Enteractinococcus fodinae: one gene and its partner. The protein of the gene in region 2 interacts with the protein of the main gene of each other region in a pairwise test. Links are inferred from orthologs where the notes say so. Each region holds a gene or a part of one and is shown on either strand. Other genes may lie near its edges. The genes, in order: J2S62_RS09675 and clpS.

What was found.
Region 1: the proteins of clpS (region 2) and J2S62_RS09675 interact in binary tests that used the Escherichia coli proteins (3 or more experiments, as listed by UniProt). The link is inferred for Enteractinococcus fodinae from one-to-one orthologs.

The regions. Positions count from the first base shown.
Region 1 is NZ_JAVDYJ010000001.1:2,075,953-2,084,625, reverse strand. Bases 2,248-5,156 are described here. They hold J2S62_RS09675 (Dps family protein), read right to left. Parts: upstream 4,007-5,156; coding sequence 3,488-4,006; downstream 2,248-3,487. Other genes in these bases: J2S62_RS09670 (protein kinase domain-containing protein), read right to left, coding at 4,191-5,138; J2S62_RS09680 (GlxA family transcriptional regulator), read left to right, coding at 2,439-3,425; J2S62_RS09685 (HD domain-containing protein), read right to left, coding at 2,248-2,342. In the rest of the region: J2S62_RS09695 (ABC transporter ATP-binding protein), read left to right, coding at 1-932; J2S62_RS09690 (class I SAM-dependent methyltransferase), read left to right, coding at 954-1,631; more of J2S62_RS09685, read right to left, coding at 1,704-2,247; J2S62_RS09660 (hypothetical protein), read right to left, coding at 5,548-6,216; DNA helicase PcrA, read left to right, coding at 6,385-8,673.
Region 2 is NZ_JAVDYJ010000001.1:1,120,469-1,128,904, reverse strand. What follows is about bases 5,765-8,436. They hold clpS (ATP-dependent Clp protease adapter ClpS), read right to left. Parts: upstream 7,413-8,436; coding sequence 7,116-7,412; downstream 5,765-7,115. Other genes in these bases: J2S62_RS05310 (nicotinate phosphoribosyltransferase), read left to right, coding at 7,514-8,436; J2S62_RS05320 (DUF2017 family protein), read right to left, coding at 6,416-7,093; murI (glutamate racemase), read right to left, coding at 5,765-6,419. Also shown: J2S62_RS05360 (glycosyltransferase family 2 protein), read right to left, coding at 1-571; J2S62_RS05355 (hypothetical protein), read right to left, coding at 568-831; J2S62_RS05350 (SRPBCC family protein), read left to right, coding at 1,269-2,243; J2S62_RS05345 (exonuclease domain-containing protein), read right to left, coding at 2,255-3,292; rdgB (RdgB/HAM1 family non-canonical purine NTP pyrophosphatase), read right to left, coding at 3,289-3,909; rph (ribonuclease PH), read right to left, coding at 3,913-4,671; J2S62_RS05330 (MBL fold metallo-hydrolase), read right to left, coding at 4,683-5,492; more of murI, read right to left, coding at 5,511-5,764. UniProt on the Escherichia coli protein: Involved in the modulation of the specificity of the ClpAP-mediated ATP-dependent protein degradation.

The DNA of each region.
Region 1 (8,673 bases), 960 kb from region 2 along the record:
CCCGGCTGTATGCACCCTTGACGGGGCTTGCGACGGCTCGCGTGGAACTCATGAGTGCGCTGGTGTCATTCGAACGCATCTTTGAAGTCCTGGACTTGCGCCCGATGATTGCGGACCCACCCCAGCCGAAGCCGATTCCTGCCGGGGGAGTGCGCATCGAGTTCAATCACGTCGATTTCCAGTATCCGGCCGCCTCCGAGGTCTCTTTAGCGAGCTTAGAAGAAGTCGCCGTGTTGGACTCCAGAGAATCCGAGCAAGTGCTACACGATGTGAGCTTCACGGTCGAACCGGGCCAGACTGTCGCGCTGGTGGGATCCTCCGGTGCAGGGAAATCCACGATCGCTAACTTAGTTTCTCGATTGTATGACGTCACCGGCGGATCCATTACCCTCAATGGCATCGATCTGCGCGATGCGGCCGCCGAAGACATTCACCGTCGGATCGGAATGGTGACCCAAGATTCTCATCTGTTTCACACCTCGATTCGTGACAACCTGACCTTGGGGCACCGAGATGTCCCCGACGAACGACTCTGGGAGATCTTGCATCATGCGCGCCTCGCCGAAGTCGTGGCGCAGATGCCGGCCGGGTTGGACACCGTCGTGGGCGAGCGGGGGTACCGTCTCTCTGGTGGCGAGCGGCAGCGGATGGCCATCGCCCGGTTGTTGGTGGCAGCGCCTGAAGCAGTCGTGTTGGATGAGGCGACCGCTTCCTTGGACTCCACCAATGAAGCTGCCGTCCAGCAGGCACTCGATGAGGCGCTGCATGCACGAACAGCTATCGTGATTGCTCACCGGCTCTCTACGGTGGTCAAGGCCGATGAAATCTTAGTTTTGGAATCCGGGCGGATCATTGAGCGCGGTACCCATACCGAACTGTTGGCCGCCAACGGCCGTTATGCTGAGCTATACACAACTCAATTTCAACAGTAGCTTGAGCCCAGGAGGTGCAGCGTGGAAGACGCATCGCAACAATCGGCCCACGAGTGGGACCAGCGGTATCAAACCACGGATCGACTGTGGTCTGGTGCGGTCAATGCCGCGGTAGCAACCATGGTGGAGCCGCTGCACCCGGGGACCGCACTCGATTTGGGCTGTGGGGAAGGTGCCGACGTCATCTGGCTGGCAGAGCATGGCTGGCAGGCAACCGGAGTGGATATCTCTCATGTTGCGATCCAACGGGCCACCGAAGCAGCCCACGAACGTGGCCTCGACCAGAACCAGGCCAGCTTCGTTGTGGCAGATGTGACCACCTGGGAATCAGCGCAGCGCTTCGACCTGGTAACAGCGGCCTTCTTGCAGTCCCAGGGGACTTTTGACCGGGGTGCAGCACTGCACACGGCCACAGCACACGTGGCACTCGGCGGTTTCTTGCTGGTGGTTTCGCATGCGACTTTCCCACCGTGGGCCACCTCCCAGCCAGCAGATGATGACCACGCCCAGCATAAACATGAACCCACCACACCCGAGACCGAACTTGAGCTTCTGGCCCTGGACCCCACTGAGTGGAGGGTCGAAGTCGCGACAACCCAGTCGCGCCAGGCCACCGGCCCCGAGGGGCAACAGGTGACCCTAGACGACACCGTGGTCTTGGCGCGGCGCACAGGAGCGCACCAAGCCACCGGCAGCTAGGTCAGTCACCACGCCAGTGGCCGCCGCCCTGTGAGGACGACGGCCACTGCGTGAGCAAGAAAGCGAAAGCTGTTATTCGGACCAAGCATTCTTGCGGATGACTTCGACAAAGTCACCGCGCTCAAAGCCGGGTAAGAAATGTTCTAATACATCTGCCTTGACGTTGCCGAAGGTCGTCTCGGGACGATCTTTCAACCCATCAGTAAAGGCCGCCAGGATTCTATTCTTAAAGTCCGGGCGTGGATGAGCCGAGACCACTTCTGCTCGCTGCTCGTCATTGATCGCGTCATAGCCGATACCTAAAACATCGAGCTCGACCCCGCGGGTCACCAGAGCTACTTCGGGATCCATATGCAGTGGAATCTCTGGTGTAGTGTGCAGCGCGATCGCGTTCCACACTTTGTCCCCGGCCTCGCCGGTGACGTCATATTCTCTGAGAAAATCGCGTGCCACGTTGGCGGCGTCGATTTCGAAACGCTGGTCGGTGGTCCGGTACTTATCGGTGAGCCCGAGATCGTGGAACATCGCCCCGATATAGACCAGTTCGGGATCATAGTTGAGTTGCTGTTCTTGGCCCCGCAGTGAGGCAAACAGGAACACCCGGCGAGAGTGGTGATAGATCAGCTCATCGGCAACGTCACGGACCAGGTCGGTGGCATCCTGGGCCATCTTGCTATCTGGAATGGTGACACCTGCAATAACTTCAGCCATATATTTCCTTTCCTAGTGGGTTCTCTTGTCATGCTGCCAGGCACGCTACACTAAAGCCATGTCTTTTCAGTCCATCAACCAAAGGAATCGGACATCATGCGGCGCGTAGGAATCCTTGTCTTCGACGGGGTAACACTTTTGGATGTCAGTGGTCCCGTGGATGTGTTGCATCATGCCGATCCCGGCGGGCAGCACTATGTTGTCGACCTGGTTTCACGCAGCGGGGGAACCGTGCGCACTGCTTCGGGTGTGACGCTGGCAGATACTCACGCGGCCGACGGTACGACCGCCTACGACACGGTGATCATCGCCGGTGGGCCGCAGCTGGTGCAACAGAACTTGGATTCGGTCTTGTTAGCTACCGCCCGGCAGCTCAGCGATGGGGCCCAGCGGGTCGCGTCGGTGTGTACCGGTGCATTTGTATTAGCTGGTTTAGGGTATCTTGACGGTCGTAGAGCGACCACGCATTGGCGCCACACCCATCTGCTGGCCCGCTGGTATCCGCGCATCAGGGTCGAGCCCGACATCTTGCACATTCAGGATGGGCGGTACTTTACCTCTGCCGGGATTACTGCGGGGATTGATCTGGCTCTGGCGCTTGTGGAACACGACCTGGGTGCTGATATTGCCCGTGAGGTGGCCCGCGAGTTGGTGATGTTTATGCAGCGACCGGGTGGGCAAAGCCAGTTTTCGTCGGCGTTGACCGGCCCGGTGGACTCGCCACAGTCATTGCGGCGCCTGATGGATACGGTCGTGGCGAATCCGGCAGCACCCCACACGGTCTCTTCGATGGCCGCAGCGATCGGGGTGAGCACCCGGCACCTCAGCCGGTTGTTTCAGGCTGCAGTGGGCGTGAGCCCCTCTCAGTGGGTAGAAAAGGTACGCGTAGATGCGGCACGCAACCTCATTCTCGAAGGGCATCCGATCACCGAGGTGGCATTGCGGTGCGGGTTTGGCACCGATGAAACACTGCGGCACGCCTTTGCGCGGCAATTAGGCACCACACCAACAGCGTTTCGGCAGCGCTTCGGCACCACGTTGAATTCATCGCAACAGCGCAGCGGACAAGAAGAAGCTCCCTGAACATTGCCATGGTTGCGGCAATCTTCAGGGAGCAAGAGCACCTGCGCGGTGCTATGTTCTTGTTATTCGGAGACGGGGTCTAATGAGCCATCCGACTTGGTGATAAAGGAGCGCAGGAACCACTGGAACAGTTCCAAGCCGCGCGTTACCTCGATCAGGACATCTTCAGAGATCGGGTCGACTTTCCCGGTCTCAGCAATCGCTGTGCGGAAGTCCTTAATGACATCGGTGTACACCTGGTTCAGGGCAGTAATGTGCGCTAGGCTTGAGGCACGGTTTAGCGGGTAGTCGTCCCAAGTGCGTCCGGTAACGATAGATCCGGGTGTGCCTTTGGGAGAAACGCCCATGGTTGCGATACGTTCGGCGACAGTATCGGCCCAGTTGCGGACTTCGGTCACCTGCGGATCGAGCATTTCATGGACCGAAATAAATTCTGGTCCCACAACATTCCAGTGGGCGTGCTTCAGGGTGAGGTGAAGATCATTGAGCGCATGAAGACGGGTCTGAAGGATCTCGGTTACCCGATGGCCGTCTTCCATGTCGATGCCTGGTGCGGTGTAGTCTGCGTAATTTTCAGTCATGAGTCACCTTTCTGATGCGTACAACGGAGGTGTCGCGTTGCAGGGCTCGGGCAGGGGTATGCCCGAGTTCTCTATATCTACTCAATAGGTTTTCTGTTATCGCCGCAAGACCTCTTGAACGAGTCCGGTCGAATCCACGGCCAGCCACAAGGTCCCCTGACAGGCTTTCAGGGAGCTATATGTGCTATCGGGCATAACGCGTGGCGCACAGCTCGTTGAGAAAATCTTGGGCGCTTTGGTGGCGTGCTTCGGGGGACTTCGCTAGTGAACGCAAGACGACGGCGTCAAGTTCGGGGTCAATCTGCTGACAATACGTGGACGGGGGTTCGGGTTGTTGATGCACATGCTGGTGCGCCAAGTCGACCGGTGACGGTCCAGCAAAGGGGGTGCGTCCGGTGAGCAGCTCATAGAGCAGGCATCCAGCAGAATACAGATCTGCTCGTGCATCAAACAGTTCTCCCTGCGCGCGCTCTGGCGGGACGTAGCGCAGAGTAGCATCGTGAGCCAGCGGCATCGTAGCGCCCTTTTCGGTCACCACCTGAGCGCTACTACCAAAGTCGATTAACTTCACAAGCCCGGTGGTCGTGAGCATAACGTTCGTGGCTGTCACGTCTCCGTGCACGACGCCTTGGCCGTGCCCGTAAGCCAACGATGCCAAAACCTGGGACATAATGCGTAAGGCCTCATCGACGCTGAGCCCTGCCGGAGCGCTGGTCTGCTCGTTGAGCCGTGCTTGCAAGGTGGCCCCGTCCAAGTACTCCATCACGATGTAGGGACGCCCCGCGAGGTCACTTTGCGGGTCGGTGACGAAATTGTCACCGCCGGCCAGTACAGACACGATGCCGGGGTGGTCGAGACCCGCAATCGTCTCGGCTTCTTGCTGAAACCTCTCAACCATGCCGGGCTCGTTGAGTCTTTCAGCGCGTAAGACCTTGACGGCGACCTGGCGATCCAGGACCGTATCGTCGGCGAGATAGACCTCTGCCAATCCACCATGTCCGAGCAGCTTGCCCACGCGGTATCGGCCACGGGGGAGTCGGCGGCCACCGTCGCGGGTGTCTCCAGAACGTGTCTGAGGTGGCTGAGCACGAGACATGACTGCACCGTCAGTCCCTAAGATTCGATCAGTCACAGTAGCCTCGTTCCTGTGGGATCGCACCGGTTCGTTGCCTGTGGGATGCCTCCGGCTTGTTATACCAACGCTTTCGAGGCCAGTGTAGCTTCAGGTCGATCGATTCCGGAACCGATCGTCATCTGGTAGGAACGATTAATGCATGGTCCCGGGCGCGAGCGCTGCGTCTCTCATCGGCGCATATACGCTGAGATCTCAGCCACGTCTCGGCAGAACTGTGATTCGTCGGCGAATGCGGAAGTTGTGCCCCCGGCCGGAATCGAACCGACGACCTTCCCTTTAGGAGAGGGATGCTCTATCCTACTGAGCTACGGAGGCATCGTTGCTATTGCAACGAAGTTAGCCTAGCAGGCTGTGACCGACGTGGCCAAAAAGTGACCACCGTTCTTCCAGCCTGCCATCAGCGATATTAGGGGATCTCGCGGTCAGGGTCGAGGGAAGTCTCCAGACCGGGACTGTTTCTGCCGATGAACTTCAGAATCAGCATCACCACAATGCCAATTACTAAAAACGTCAGGATCAACCACTGAGCGATGGTCAGCGAGGACGCTAGGGCGACATTAGCTTCGGTGGTGTCGAGTAGAGCTGTCTCGCGGGTGATGGCAGCCCAGATCTCCAAGGCAGCGTATCCAACGCCAACGATCGCGGCTATCCATTTAGCAAGCTTGGAACGCAAGGTCCACACCGCAACCACGATGACACTGAGTGCCATCATGATCGGGAAAATTCGCCCGGCGGTAATATGCACGAAGTTATATTGGCCCATCGCAGCCTCATCCATTCGTCCCGACAGTTGTTCCACGTCTGCGACATCAAAACCGCCAAGGCGATGGTCCAACATTGAGACCCCACCGGTGAGCTGTTCCATGCCCTGAAGCGCCAAAATGTGGTAGTAAAACGCGATGAACGCTGTCACGGCCAACACCGCAAACACCAAGATGCCGGGACTACCTTCTTGGCGGTTGGCCCGGTGGATATCTTCTTTGATTTGGGCTTTCGTCAGCCGTGGACGCTCGGGTTTCTGTTTACGGTTATCGGGCTGCTGCTGTTGGTAATCTTTCGCTCTTCTTCTGGCCACGCGTCCTCCGGCAGTGTGTACATACCCGCCTTGGTCTACGGCCAAGGGCAAGGGGGCTGAAACTACCTGCCATCTTAGTGGAGTTCTGGCCCGGGCCGGTTTTGGTGTTCTCCACAGCCGGCGAACAGGCACCGGTATAACCAGCCCCAGCGGTTAGACTGATACATCATGGCCCACCAGACTTCTTTGCCCAGTTTTGCCCCCGCTTTTGGCACCCCAGCAGCGACCGACGCTTTAGCTGTGCCCCATCGTTCTTCTGCGGAGGAACTGGTTGCTGGACTCAATGATGCCCAAGCCGAAGCCGTGGTGCATCGAGGCGGACCGCTGCTGATCGTGGCAGGCGCAGGGTCCGGCAAAACTCGGGTGTTGACCCACCGTATCGGCCATCTCCTGGCGACCGGCGATGCCCGACCCCACGAATTCTTGGCCATCACGTTTACGAATAAAGCCGCAGCCGAGATGCGTGAGCGCATCGGCGAACTCGTTGGCACGACAGCTCAACGGATGTGGATCTCCACGTTCCACTCCTCCTGCGTGCGTATCTTGCGTCGCGAAGCGCCCCACATTGACCTAAAGGCGAATTTCTCGATTTACGATGCCACCGACTCGCTGCGGCTGATCACCCAAATCGCCAAAGACGCCGACATGGACCCCAAACGCTTTGCACCCCGCGCGATCCGGAACAAGATCTCATCGTTGAAAAACGAATTGGTGGACGATGAGGCTTTCGCCTCCACCGTCGGCGGGGACCCCTGGAACCAGGCGGTTGCCGAGATTTATAAGGAATATACTTCCCGGCTGCGTACCGCGAATGCGATGGACTTTGATGACCTCATCGCCAATGTGGTGCACATGTTCGATGCTTTCCCGGCGATCTTGGATAACTACCGGCGCAGATTCAGGTTTGTGCTGGTCGACGAATACCAGGATACGAACCACGCCCAGTACCGGCTGGTTCGTCAACTCACCGGCGCCCCCGGAGAACCACCGGGCGTCGAAACTGAGGGTGGACAATTGACGGTCGTCGGCGACTCAGATCAGTCGATCTATGCCTTCCGCGGGGCTGACATTCGCAATATCGTCGACTTTGAACACGACTACCCAGATGCCACGGTCATCCGACTGGAACAAAACTACCGCTCCACCCAGAACATTTTGGATGCAGCCAACGCAGTCATCGCCCAAAATCCATCGCGAGAGGTCAAACGGCTGTGGACGGCTGTTGGCAGTGGCGAAAAAATCATCGGCTACGCAGCGGAAACTGAATCGCGTGAAGCCCAATGGATCACCGAAAAAATCGACGATCTGATAGATAATCACAACTATCGTCCAGCCGACATGGCGATTTTCTACCGCACCAACGCCCAGTCGAGGTCCATTGAAGAACGCCTGATCGCTTCGGGTATCCCATACCGCGTGGTGGGTGGCACGCGCTTCTACGATCGGAAAGAAATCAAAGACGCGCTGGCCTACTTGCGCGTCTTGGAGAACCCTGCTGACGACGTCAACTTGCGTCGGATTCTTAATGAACCCAAACGCGGGATTGGCGACCGAGCTGAAGGTGCCGTCGCAGCACATCAGACCCGCCAACAATCAACATTCATGGCAGCCTTGCGTGACGCGGAAAACGCACCCGGTGGGTTAGCCAAGCGCTCGCTGAACGCGGTCAATAAGTTCACCCAGATGCTGGACGATCTCAGCCAATTGGCTCAAACCGAGTCGGTGGCCACCGTGCTGGAAGCTGTACTGGAACAAACCGGCATGCTCGAGACTTTGCGAAACTCCAAAGATTTCCAAGACGAATCCCGCGCGGATAACCTCGGTGAGTTGGTGGGCGTGGTGCGAGAATTCGACAAAACCAATCCCGAAGGCACCCTGGGAGACTTCCTAGAACAAGTCGCACTGGTGGCCGATGCTGATCAGCTTCCTGATGCCACGGATGCCGAAGGCCAAGCCCTAGCCGACCATATGGGAGAAGTCACCCTCATGACTTTGCACACCGCCAAGGGCCTCGAATTCCCGGTGGTCTTTTTGACCGGTATGGAACACGGCGTTTTCCCGCACGCCCGATCGATGGCTGATGAAAAAGAACTGGCCGAAGAACGCCGACTCGCATACGTGGGGCTGACCCGTGCCCGAGAACGCCTCTATGTGACGCGGGCGGAATCACGCAGTATGTGGGGCCAACACCAGTTCAACCCGGCCAGCCAATTCCTAGCCGAGATTCCGGCCGAACTCATTGAGTGGGAACGCGAAGGGAAAGGCTCACCATCAACCTCACGGTTTGGCGGTGGGCTCGCTGGCTTCGGCCAAGATACCGGCGTTCGTGGCTTCCGCTACCGGGACGCGCAACGCTTCAGCGGCTCGCACTGGGGTGCCTCCACCGCGTCACAAAATTACGGTAAAGCAGGAACCGAAGGGATTACGCCGGCGCAAGAAAACGCTCGTGTGACCAAA
Region 2 (8,436 bases):
GGTTGTTGATGCGCACCCCGATTTGTATCCCGCCCAGTTGCGGGTCGTCGAAGCTTGGCAGCACGACGTCTAGGGCGTGGGGTTCAAGCCTTCCATCAGCGTCAACGACGACGATAATGGCGCTCGAGGGGTCAAAATCGGGGCCTAGCGCCCCCTCACGGATATGTTGGATGCCCGCGTTGAGCGCTTGACCTTTGCCTTGTCGGGCATTGGGAAGCATACGACGCAGCAGTTTGACGCGCGGGTCGGGATTCTCCATCACGAGCTGCGCCGTGGAATCATCCGAGCCGTCATCAATGACCAGAATGTGTATCTTTTGGTGGTCCAAGGCGGTGAGCCGTGCCAGGCTGGCGCTAATGACTTCTTCTTCGTTGAGACATGGAATGAGGAAGACGACATCGCGGTCTTTGGGGTGCGTCATCAGGTGGGAGCGCAGTCGGTTTTCCAGTGGTCTTCTGGGTTCAAAGCGCGACAGGATGAACAGCATCACTCCGTAGGCGACACCGCCCAGGATCAAGACCAGAGCGATGATGAGTATGAGATCAATGGTTTGTCCGAAAACAGCGATCATGCGGCTTCTCGTTCCATGGCTCGAGCGACACCGGCCACCTGGGCCTGGTGGGCTGGCGCCTTGCCTTGACGCTGAATGTTTTTGGTACGACGGCCCTGGATGACGAGTCGGTGTATCACGCCGACCATATTGGCCCCGACAAGCAGCACGATATACGCCAGGAAAAGTCCCACTCCGACGGTCAAGAGTAATCTGCTGGTGTCTTCTATGACGGCCAGTGCAGGGGTGACATCAATGATTGCCGAGTAATCTAACTTCACAGTGCACCACCTTTGGATGTGAGACGAGTTGTGGTGCGGGTGTGCGGACTTCGCGGTGTGAGGTCAATGAGGGGCATGGATCGGGTGCCTGTCTGTGTCATGGTCGTAGCTGACCGCAGGGTCATGTGACTCGCGGAGGCCTCGGTGCAGTGAAATGGCCCACAGGACAGCCTAGAGAAGGATTCGTGTTTTACCGGGGGTCAAGGTGATTTTCACCCCCGGTTTCAACCCCCGAAATAAACCCGCAAGTCAGAGGTCATAAAATTCCCTCACCCTAGTTACCGAACGGTAATAAAGGTTGAAAGTGCGTGTTTTTCCAGCTTCCAGATCTCTTGACCGCTACCGGTCGTCGGCGTAGCGTCAAAGCTCCCAAAGCGGCATGCTGACACCCCGAGTCAGGGAGGTCGCGCGTGGTTCTTGCACGGAAGGTCCCGACGATGACGATCAGATCCCTCGACACCGATCCGACTGCACTCACCCTCACTATTGTGGCGGATTTTCCCGTCCCGGTGCATCGGCTCTGGGACGCATATGTGGATCCACGGCAGTTGGAAGCATTTTGGGGTCCACCCACCTGGCCGGCCACCTTCACCCGTCACGGGTTCCGCCCCGGCGGCCGGTCGGAGTATCTCATGACCGGGCCCGACGGCGAACAAACCTTTGGGTACTGGCAGTTCAACAGCGTGGACCCACCGCACGGATTTGAGGTCCTCGACGGATTTGCGCACGCCGATGGCACCGCCAACGACCAGTTGCCTACCGTCCGCACGGTCTATGCCTTTGAAGAGTCGACCTTGGGTTCGCTCGTGACGGCGACCTCGCACTTCTCCTCCGCCCAGGAGATGGAACAGCTCATGGCCATGCAGATGGTTGAGGGCTTACGCGAAGCGCTGGGGCAGCTGGATGGGGTCGTGACCGATGAGTCGACCTATTCGGCCAGTCATATCGCCCAGTTGCAGTATCTGACCGACACCGTGATTCGAATCAGTCGTGTCATCCGGGCACCCATCGACAAAGTGTGGGCGGCCCACCACACCCCGGAGTTGGTTCGCCAGTGGATGCTGGGACCCGACGGTTGGGTCATGACCACCTGCGATGTTGCCCAGCAGGTCGGTGAATCATACCGGTATGAGTGGGAAACCGTCGAAGGCACCGACCGGTTCGGTTTTACCGGCGAGCTCTTAGCCTTCGAGGCGCCGTATCATTTCATCACGACCGAACGGCTGCTGGGCGTCGAGGGTGCCAGCACGACCAATGAAGTCAATCTGGCCGAGGTCAGCCAGGGCACCCTGGTCACCACCGTCATTGAGTATCCGACGACTGAACTGCGCGATGTGGTCATCGATACGGGGATGGTCTCCGGGATGGAAGACAGTTACTCGCGGCTGGAGTCCAACATCGTCGCGTTCTAACGGGATCTCAGCTACACCACACTGGCGTGCGGCCAGTTCTCGTTGAGCATCAGTAAGAATTCCGGCTCGGTGACCAACACGATGTTCTGGCCCTGTTTGCGACGCTGGATCACCTCACGCATCTTGCGTTGTTGCATTCGCGGGTCGGTTTCGACATTGACCAGATCTTCGGCCCGGATCCCGTCGCCAATCACCACCATGGTGGTGGAGGCGCCGATCCGAGATTGGGTTTGGGCCCCGTGGGCGGCGGCCTTGTTCTTGGCTTCCTGACGCGACAGGCCCATCATGCCGGTGAACACCACGTGGTGACCATACAGCGGGTGCCGCGGATCTGCTTGTTCATTGGCCGGGGGGTTAATGCCCTCGTTGGGCCAGCGAATCAGATCGGGCAGCTGATCGACGGAGACTGCACCGTTGTTGGCGTCAAACATGCCGGGCATGGTCATTGCGTGTCTGGTGGGACGCGATAATTGGGTGCCGACCTCGCGCGGCCGGAGCACTCTGCGTTGCATGCCCGAGGCGTCCAACAGCGCATCAAATGAGGCGGCGGCCAGTCGTTTGGCGACATCCACGACGATGGCCGCGGCGGCTTTGGCGTCTTCCAGCGCGTTGTGGTGGTTGTTGATGACATAACCGGCCTCGGCTGCCGCAGAGGGCAGCGCGTGGGAGGCCAGTTGATAGTTTTTGCGCGACATGGTCAGGGTGCAGGCAAATTCCATGTGCGGGATCGATCGGTTGGAGACTTCCAGCCCGGACTCGATCACACCGATATCAAAACCGGCGTTGTGGGCCACGACCACATCATCGTCGATAAAGGCATAGAGGTCGTCGAAGTGTTCGGCAAATGCCGGTGCCTCGGCGACTGCCTCGGGGGTAATGCCGTGGATGGCCACGTTGCGCGGGTCGAACCGGTCAAAACCGGCCGGGGGCTTCAACAGGCTGTAGTGGGTGTCGACGAGTTTGCCGTTGCGGTATTTGACCGCGCCGATGGCGCAGGCCGAGCCGCGAAACCCGTTGGCGGTTTCGAAGTCGATGGCGGTGAAGTTCATGCCTTGTTGAGCACACCTGCCAACACTGGTGCTAACGCGCGGAACGCTTTGCCACGATGGGAGATCTCGTTTTTCGTTTCGGGGTCGAGTTCGGCTGCGGTTTTGCCCAGGTGCGGGATTTCGACGATCGGGTCGTAACCAAAGCCGTGCTCACCGCGGGGTTCGAAGGTCAGGTCCCCGGCCATTCGGCCCAGCTCCACGTGCCGGGTTTCGCCGTCTGGAGTCGCGAAGGCAGCGGCACAGACAAACGCCGCGCCGCGGTGCTCAGCATCGATATCTGATAGCTGGGCCAGCAGCAGCTCCATGTTGGCCTGATCATCGCCGTGCTTGCCCGCCCAGCGCGCCGAGAAGATCCCCGGAGCACCGTGCATGACATCCACGGTCAGCCCCGAGTCATCAGCCACGGCGATCAGCCCGGTGGCCGCGGCGGTTTGGGTGGCTTTTTTCAGCGCGTTGGCCTCGAACGTGACGCCGTCCTCAACAACATCCGGGGCATTGACGGTTGCCGCGTCCACGATCTGGGTGGGATCCAACGTCGGGATGGCTTCGGTTAAGATCGCCCGAAGCTCTGCAAGTTTGCCGGCGTTATTCGAAGCCAGCACAATGACGGGGTCCATGAGCTACTCCTGTTCAGCCGGCTGGGCTTGGGCCACTGCGCTCAGAGCTGCCTGCTGGATTTCGGTCAGCCGGGCGGTCCCGGCGACCGCCAAGTCCAACATCTCGTCCAGTTGAGTTCGACTAAACGGCTGTTCTTCGGCGGTCCCCTGAATCTCGATGAACTCCCCGTCGCCGGTTGTTACGACGTTCATGTCGGTGTCGGCGCGCACGTCTTCTTCATAAGGCAGGTCTAACAGCGCGGTGCCGTCGATCATCCCGACGGAAACCGCGGCAACCGAGCCGGTCAGTGGCGTGGCGGTGGACCGAATAATGCGTTGGTCGCGCGCCCATTCAACGGCCAAGGCCAGTGCGACCCAGGCCCCGGTGATGGCTGCGGTGCGCGTCCCGCCGTCGGCTTGAATGACGTCACAGTCGACCACGATGGTGTTTTCACCGAGTGCTTTGGTGTTGACCACGGCGCGCAAGCTCCGACCGATGAGCCGGGAGATTTCTTGGGTGCGACCCGAGACTTTCCCGCGCACGGATTCGCGCGCGGTGCGCGAACCGGTGGCTCGGGGTAGCATCGCGTATTCGGCGGTAACCCAGCCGCGGTTTTTGCCTTTAAGCCAGCGCGGCACACCTTCGGTGAAGCTGGCGGTGCATAAGACTTTCGTGTTCCCGAAGGTCACGATGGCAGAGCCTTCGGCGTGAGCGGACCACCCGGTTTCAATCGAGACCTCTCGGAGTTGGCTGGCGGTGCGGTCATCGGCGCGAGTGAACAAACGTGCTCCTTTTAGACGGTGTAGGTGACGCCCGAGACGGCGACGGCCAATTGTCCATCATACGTCGTGCGGGCTTCTTGCGAGGTGACCAACGGGTCATTCCACACCGGGATATGGGTCAGCAACAACCGTCCGACGCCGGCTGCGGTCGCCATTTCGCCGGCGCGTTTGCCGGTCAGGTGCACGCCATCAATGTCATCATCGCGGCCTTCATGAAACGCGGCTTCGCATAAAAACAGATCGGCGCCGGTGGCGGCTTCGACCAGCCCTGGGGCCGTGTCGGTGTCGCCCGAGTAGGTCAACACGGAGGTCTGGTCACCCTGGGCGGTCGGTTCGGTGGCCTCGACTCGCAGTGCGTAGGCCTCATCGATGGGGTGGCGCACCGGATACGGGGTGATGGTGAACGGCCCGATGCGCACGGGTTGGCGAACTTGCCAGTCGCGGAAGTCAAAGTCTGGGTGCATTCCAGGGTCGGGGTCGAGGCCGTAGGCAATGGCGATGCGATCGGCGGTGTCTGCCGGACCGTAGACGGGAATGCGACCGACATCCCAGCCGTTGGGGTTCCAACGCACCACAATGTGTAATCCGCACAGGTCCATGAAGTGATCGGGATGCAGATGGGACAGCAAAATCGCGTCGATGTCTTCAAGTGCCACGTAGCGCTGGAGTGTGCCTAGTGCTCCGTTGCCCATATCGAGGATGATGCGCCAGGTTTTGGGTGCGCCGTGTTCATCAACCCCGTTGGCTGAGACCAAATAGCACGAGGCCGGAGAGCCCGGACCGGGAAATGAGCCTGATGCGCCAATAATGGTGAGCTGCATATCCTCGATTCCTTTGCGCTAGCGTGCCGCAGATTGACTGCGTGGTGCGGCGATTACCGATAGTGTACCGGTCGGGAATTGCTCAGCGACCGTACGAATCTGCGTTACGCCGCCGACTTCCGGACCAAGGAATCGCTGGGCCAGGTGGGCGAAACTGCCCGGGTCACCGGTGGACATGAACTTATGTCGTGAGCCTGCAGGCGGGTTGTGGCTGGCTGCGCCGGCCGGGTTCTCCAAGCCATGACGAACTAATTCGCGATACACCGCCCGCGCCGTCGACTCCGAGGATGTGACTAAGTTCACCTGCTCCCCCATGACGTAGCTGATGACTCCGGCCAGCAGCGGGTAATGCGTACAACCCAAAATCAGGGTGTCCACGCCGGCGGACTTGAAGGGCGCCAGGTACTGTTCTGCCACGGACAACAGCTCCGGACCGGTGGTGATGCCCTGTTCTACGAATTCGACGAACCGCGGGGCGGCCGCCGAAGTGATCTCTAATTGCGGTGCGGCGGCAAACATATCTTCATAGGCGCCCGACGAAATCGTCGCTTCGGTGCCAATGACACCTACTTTGCCGTTCTGGGTGGAGGTCACGGCCCGCTGGACCGCCGGCTGGATGACCTCGACCACGGGGATCCCGTACGCCTTGGTGTATCGTTCACGGGCGTCGCGCAGGACCGCGGCGGTGGCCGAATTGCACGCGATGACGAGCAGTTTCACCCCGGCGTCGACCAGTTCGTCCATGATCGTCAGCGCCAGGCGACGGACTTGCGCGATGGGTTTGGGGCCATACGGGGTGTTGGCCGTATCGCCCACGTAGACGACGTCCTCGTCGGGAAGCTGATCAATGACGGCCCGCGCCACGGTCAGCCCGCCCACGCCCGAATCGAAAATACCGATGGGCGCTTGAGGGTTCGGCTTGGTCACGATAAATCTCCGATCATTGCCTGCATCAAGGTTTCTTGCAGCCAAGACACAAAGTTGTACAACAACGCCATGTAGCTTTCCACGTCGGTCGCTTGGTCCACCGATCCAATGCGGTGTACCCGTTCGGCGTCGCGTTCGGTTTCAATGTTCAACCGCGACGATAACACCAATCGCACCTGGTTCAAGGCACGGCTAAACGCTTCTGCTTCCTTTTGTGTCAGCATCAGCGACCCGGATTGTATCAGTGCATAAGCTCGCTGGAGGTCTGCAATTTTTTCCTGGCGGATATCGTCTTGGGCCAGTTGACGGAACTGCTCGGAGCCGGCGTCTTCGTCCTCATCAGAGCGAGCATCCGGTAACAAGCGTTTGACGGCTGGATCCGACAGGTCGATGTGGACTTCGTCGTCGGTCAGTGATCCGACAAGATCCCAGAATGCGGCATCGGTGGGTGAATCGTTGTCTTGAGCCGGAGCATCCGGCAGTTGTGCGGTCTCAGCGGCTGGCCGAAATCGGTCGAAGAATTTGGGTTTATCGTCTTCCAAGGGCTCATCGGCGGGGCTGACGCCGCCCAGAAGGGTCAGCACGTCGGAAAATAACGAGCGCAGAATCTGGCGTTCGGGTTTCTCAAGGTAGGCGGAGTACCCGCGCAGCGTGGATTTAAAAGCTAGTGCCATAAGGTGTTCGGTGTCGCATCCTCTAGTTGTTCTGCTCGTAGGTCGCCCACAAACCATACCCGTGCAGCGCGGCGACGTGTCGTTCTGCCTCTTCTTTGGTGCCCTGGGCTACGACGGCTTTACCTTCGTTGTGCACTTGCAGCATCAGCCGATGCGCCACCGCCGAGGAGAACCCAAAGTAGGTGCGAAACACATACGTGACATAACTCATCAGGTTCACCGGGTCGTTCCAGACGATCACCTGCCACGGCTGGGTCGTGGCGGACAACTCTTCGACGGCAAGATCTGGGTCGACATCAACTGCACTGGTAACGGACATGCCCCATATTCTAGGCAACAAGTCGGCACTACGTGGGCTAATTCGTTACCGGCAAGGCCAAAATGTGTTCTCAGTGGGTACAACGGGCTAGTGTTGGATGTGTGAGTAACACACATCGTGGCGACAGCCCCACCTCGTTTTTCACCGACCACTACGAACTGACCATGGTGGACGCGGCTCGCAAAGCCGGTACCGCCGACCGCAAAGCGGTCTTTGAGTTATTCGCTCGCCGACTCCCGACGGGCCGAAGATACGGTGTCAGCGCAGGTCAAGGGCGGTTCTTAGAAGGATTGGCCAATTTTCGTTTCGATGATGAGCACCTAGGATTCCTATCCGATCACCAAGTGGTCTCCGAGGACACCCTGAATTGGTTGGCGCAATACCGGTTTACCGGCGACATCTACGCCTATGCCGAAGGTGAACCGTATTTCCCCTATTCGCCGATCATGCAGGTCGAAGCAACATTTGCCGAAGCCGTGATCTTAGAGACCTACTTATTGTCGGTACACAATTACGACACCGCAGTTGCTTCGGCGGCTTCCCGCATGACGCGTGCTGCCGGTGGTCGTCCTTGCATCGAAATGGGCTCCCGTCGAGCCCATGAAGAAGCCGCTGCCGCTGCCGCTCGAGCAGCCGCCATCGCCGGTTTCGCTTCAACGTCAAACTTAGCGGCGGGGTTACGGTACGGCATCACAACCGCCGGGACTGCTGCCCACTCCTTTACCTTGCTGCACGATGATGAGCGAGCGGCTTTTCAAGCCCAAGTAGATGCCATGGGAAATAAGACCTCCCTGTTGGTCGATACCTACGACATCGAAACCGGTATTCGCAACGCGGTGGATATCGCCGGTCCCGAGCTGGCGTTTGTGCGCATCGATTCGGGTGACCTGTTAGAAGAGGCCCACCACGCCCGTCGGCTGCTCGATGACCTCGGCAACACCAACACGGGTATCGTGGTCACCTCCGATCTTGACGAGTACGCCATCGCCGGGCTGCGTTCTGCTCCGGTCGATTCCTACGGGGT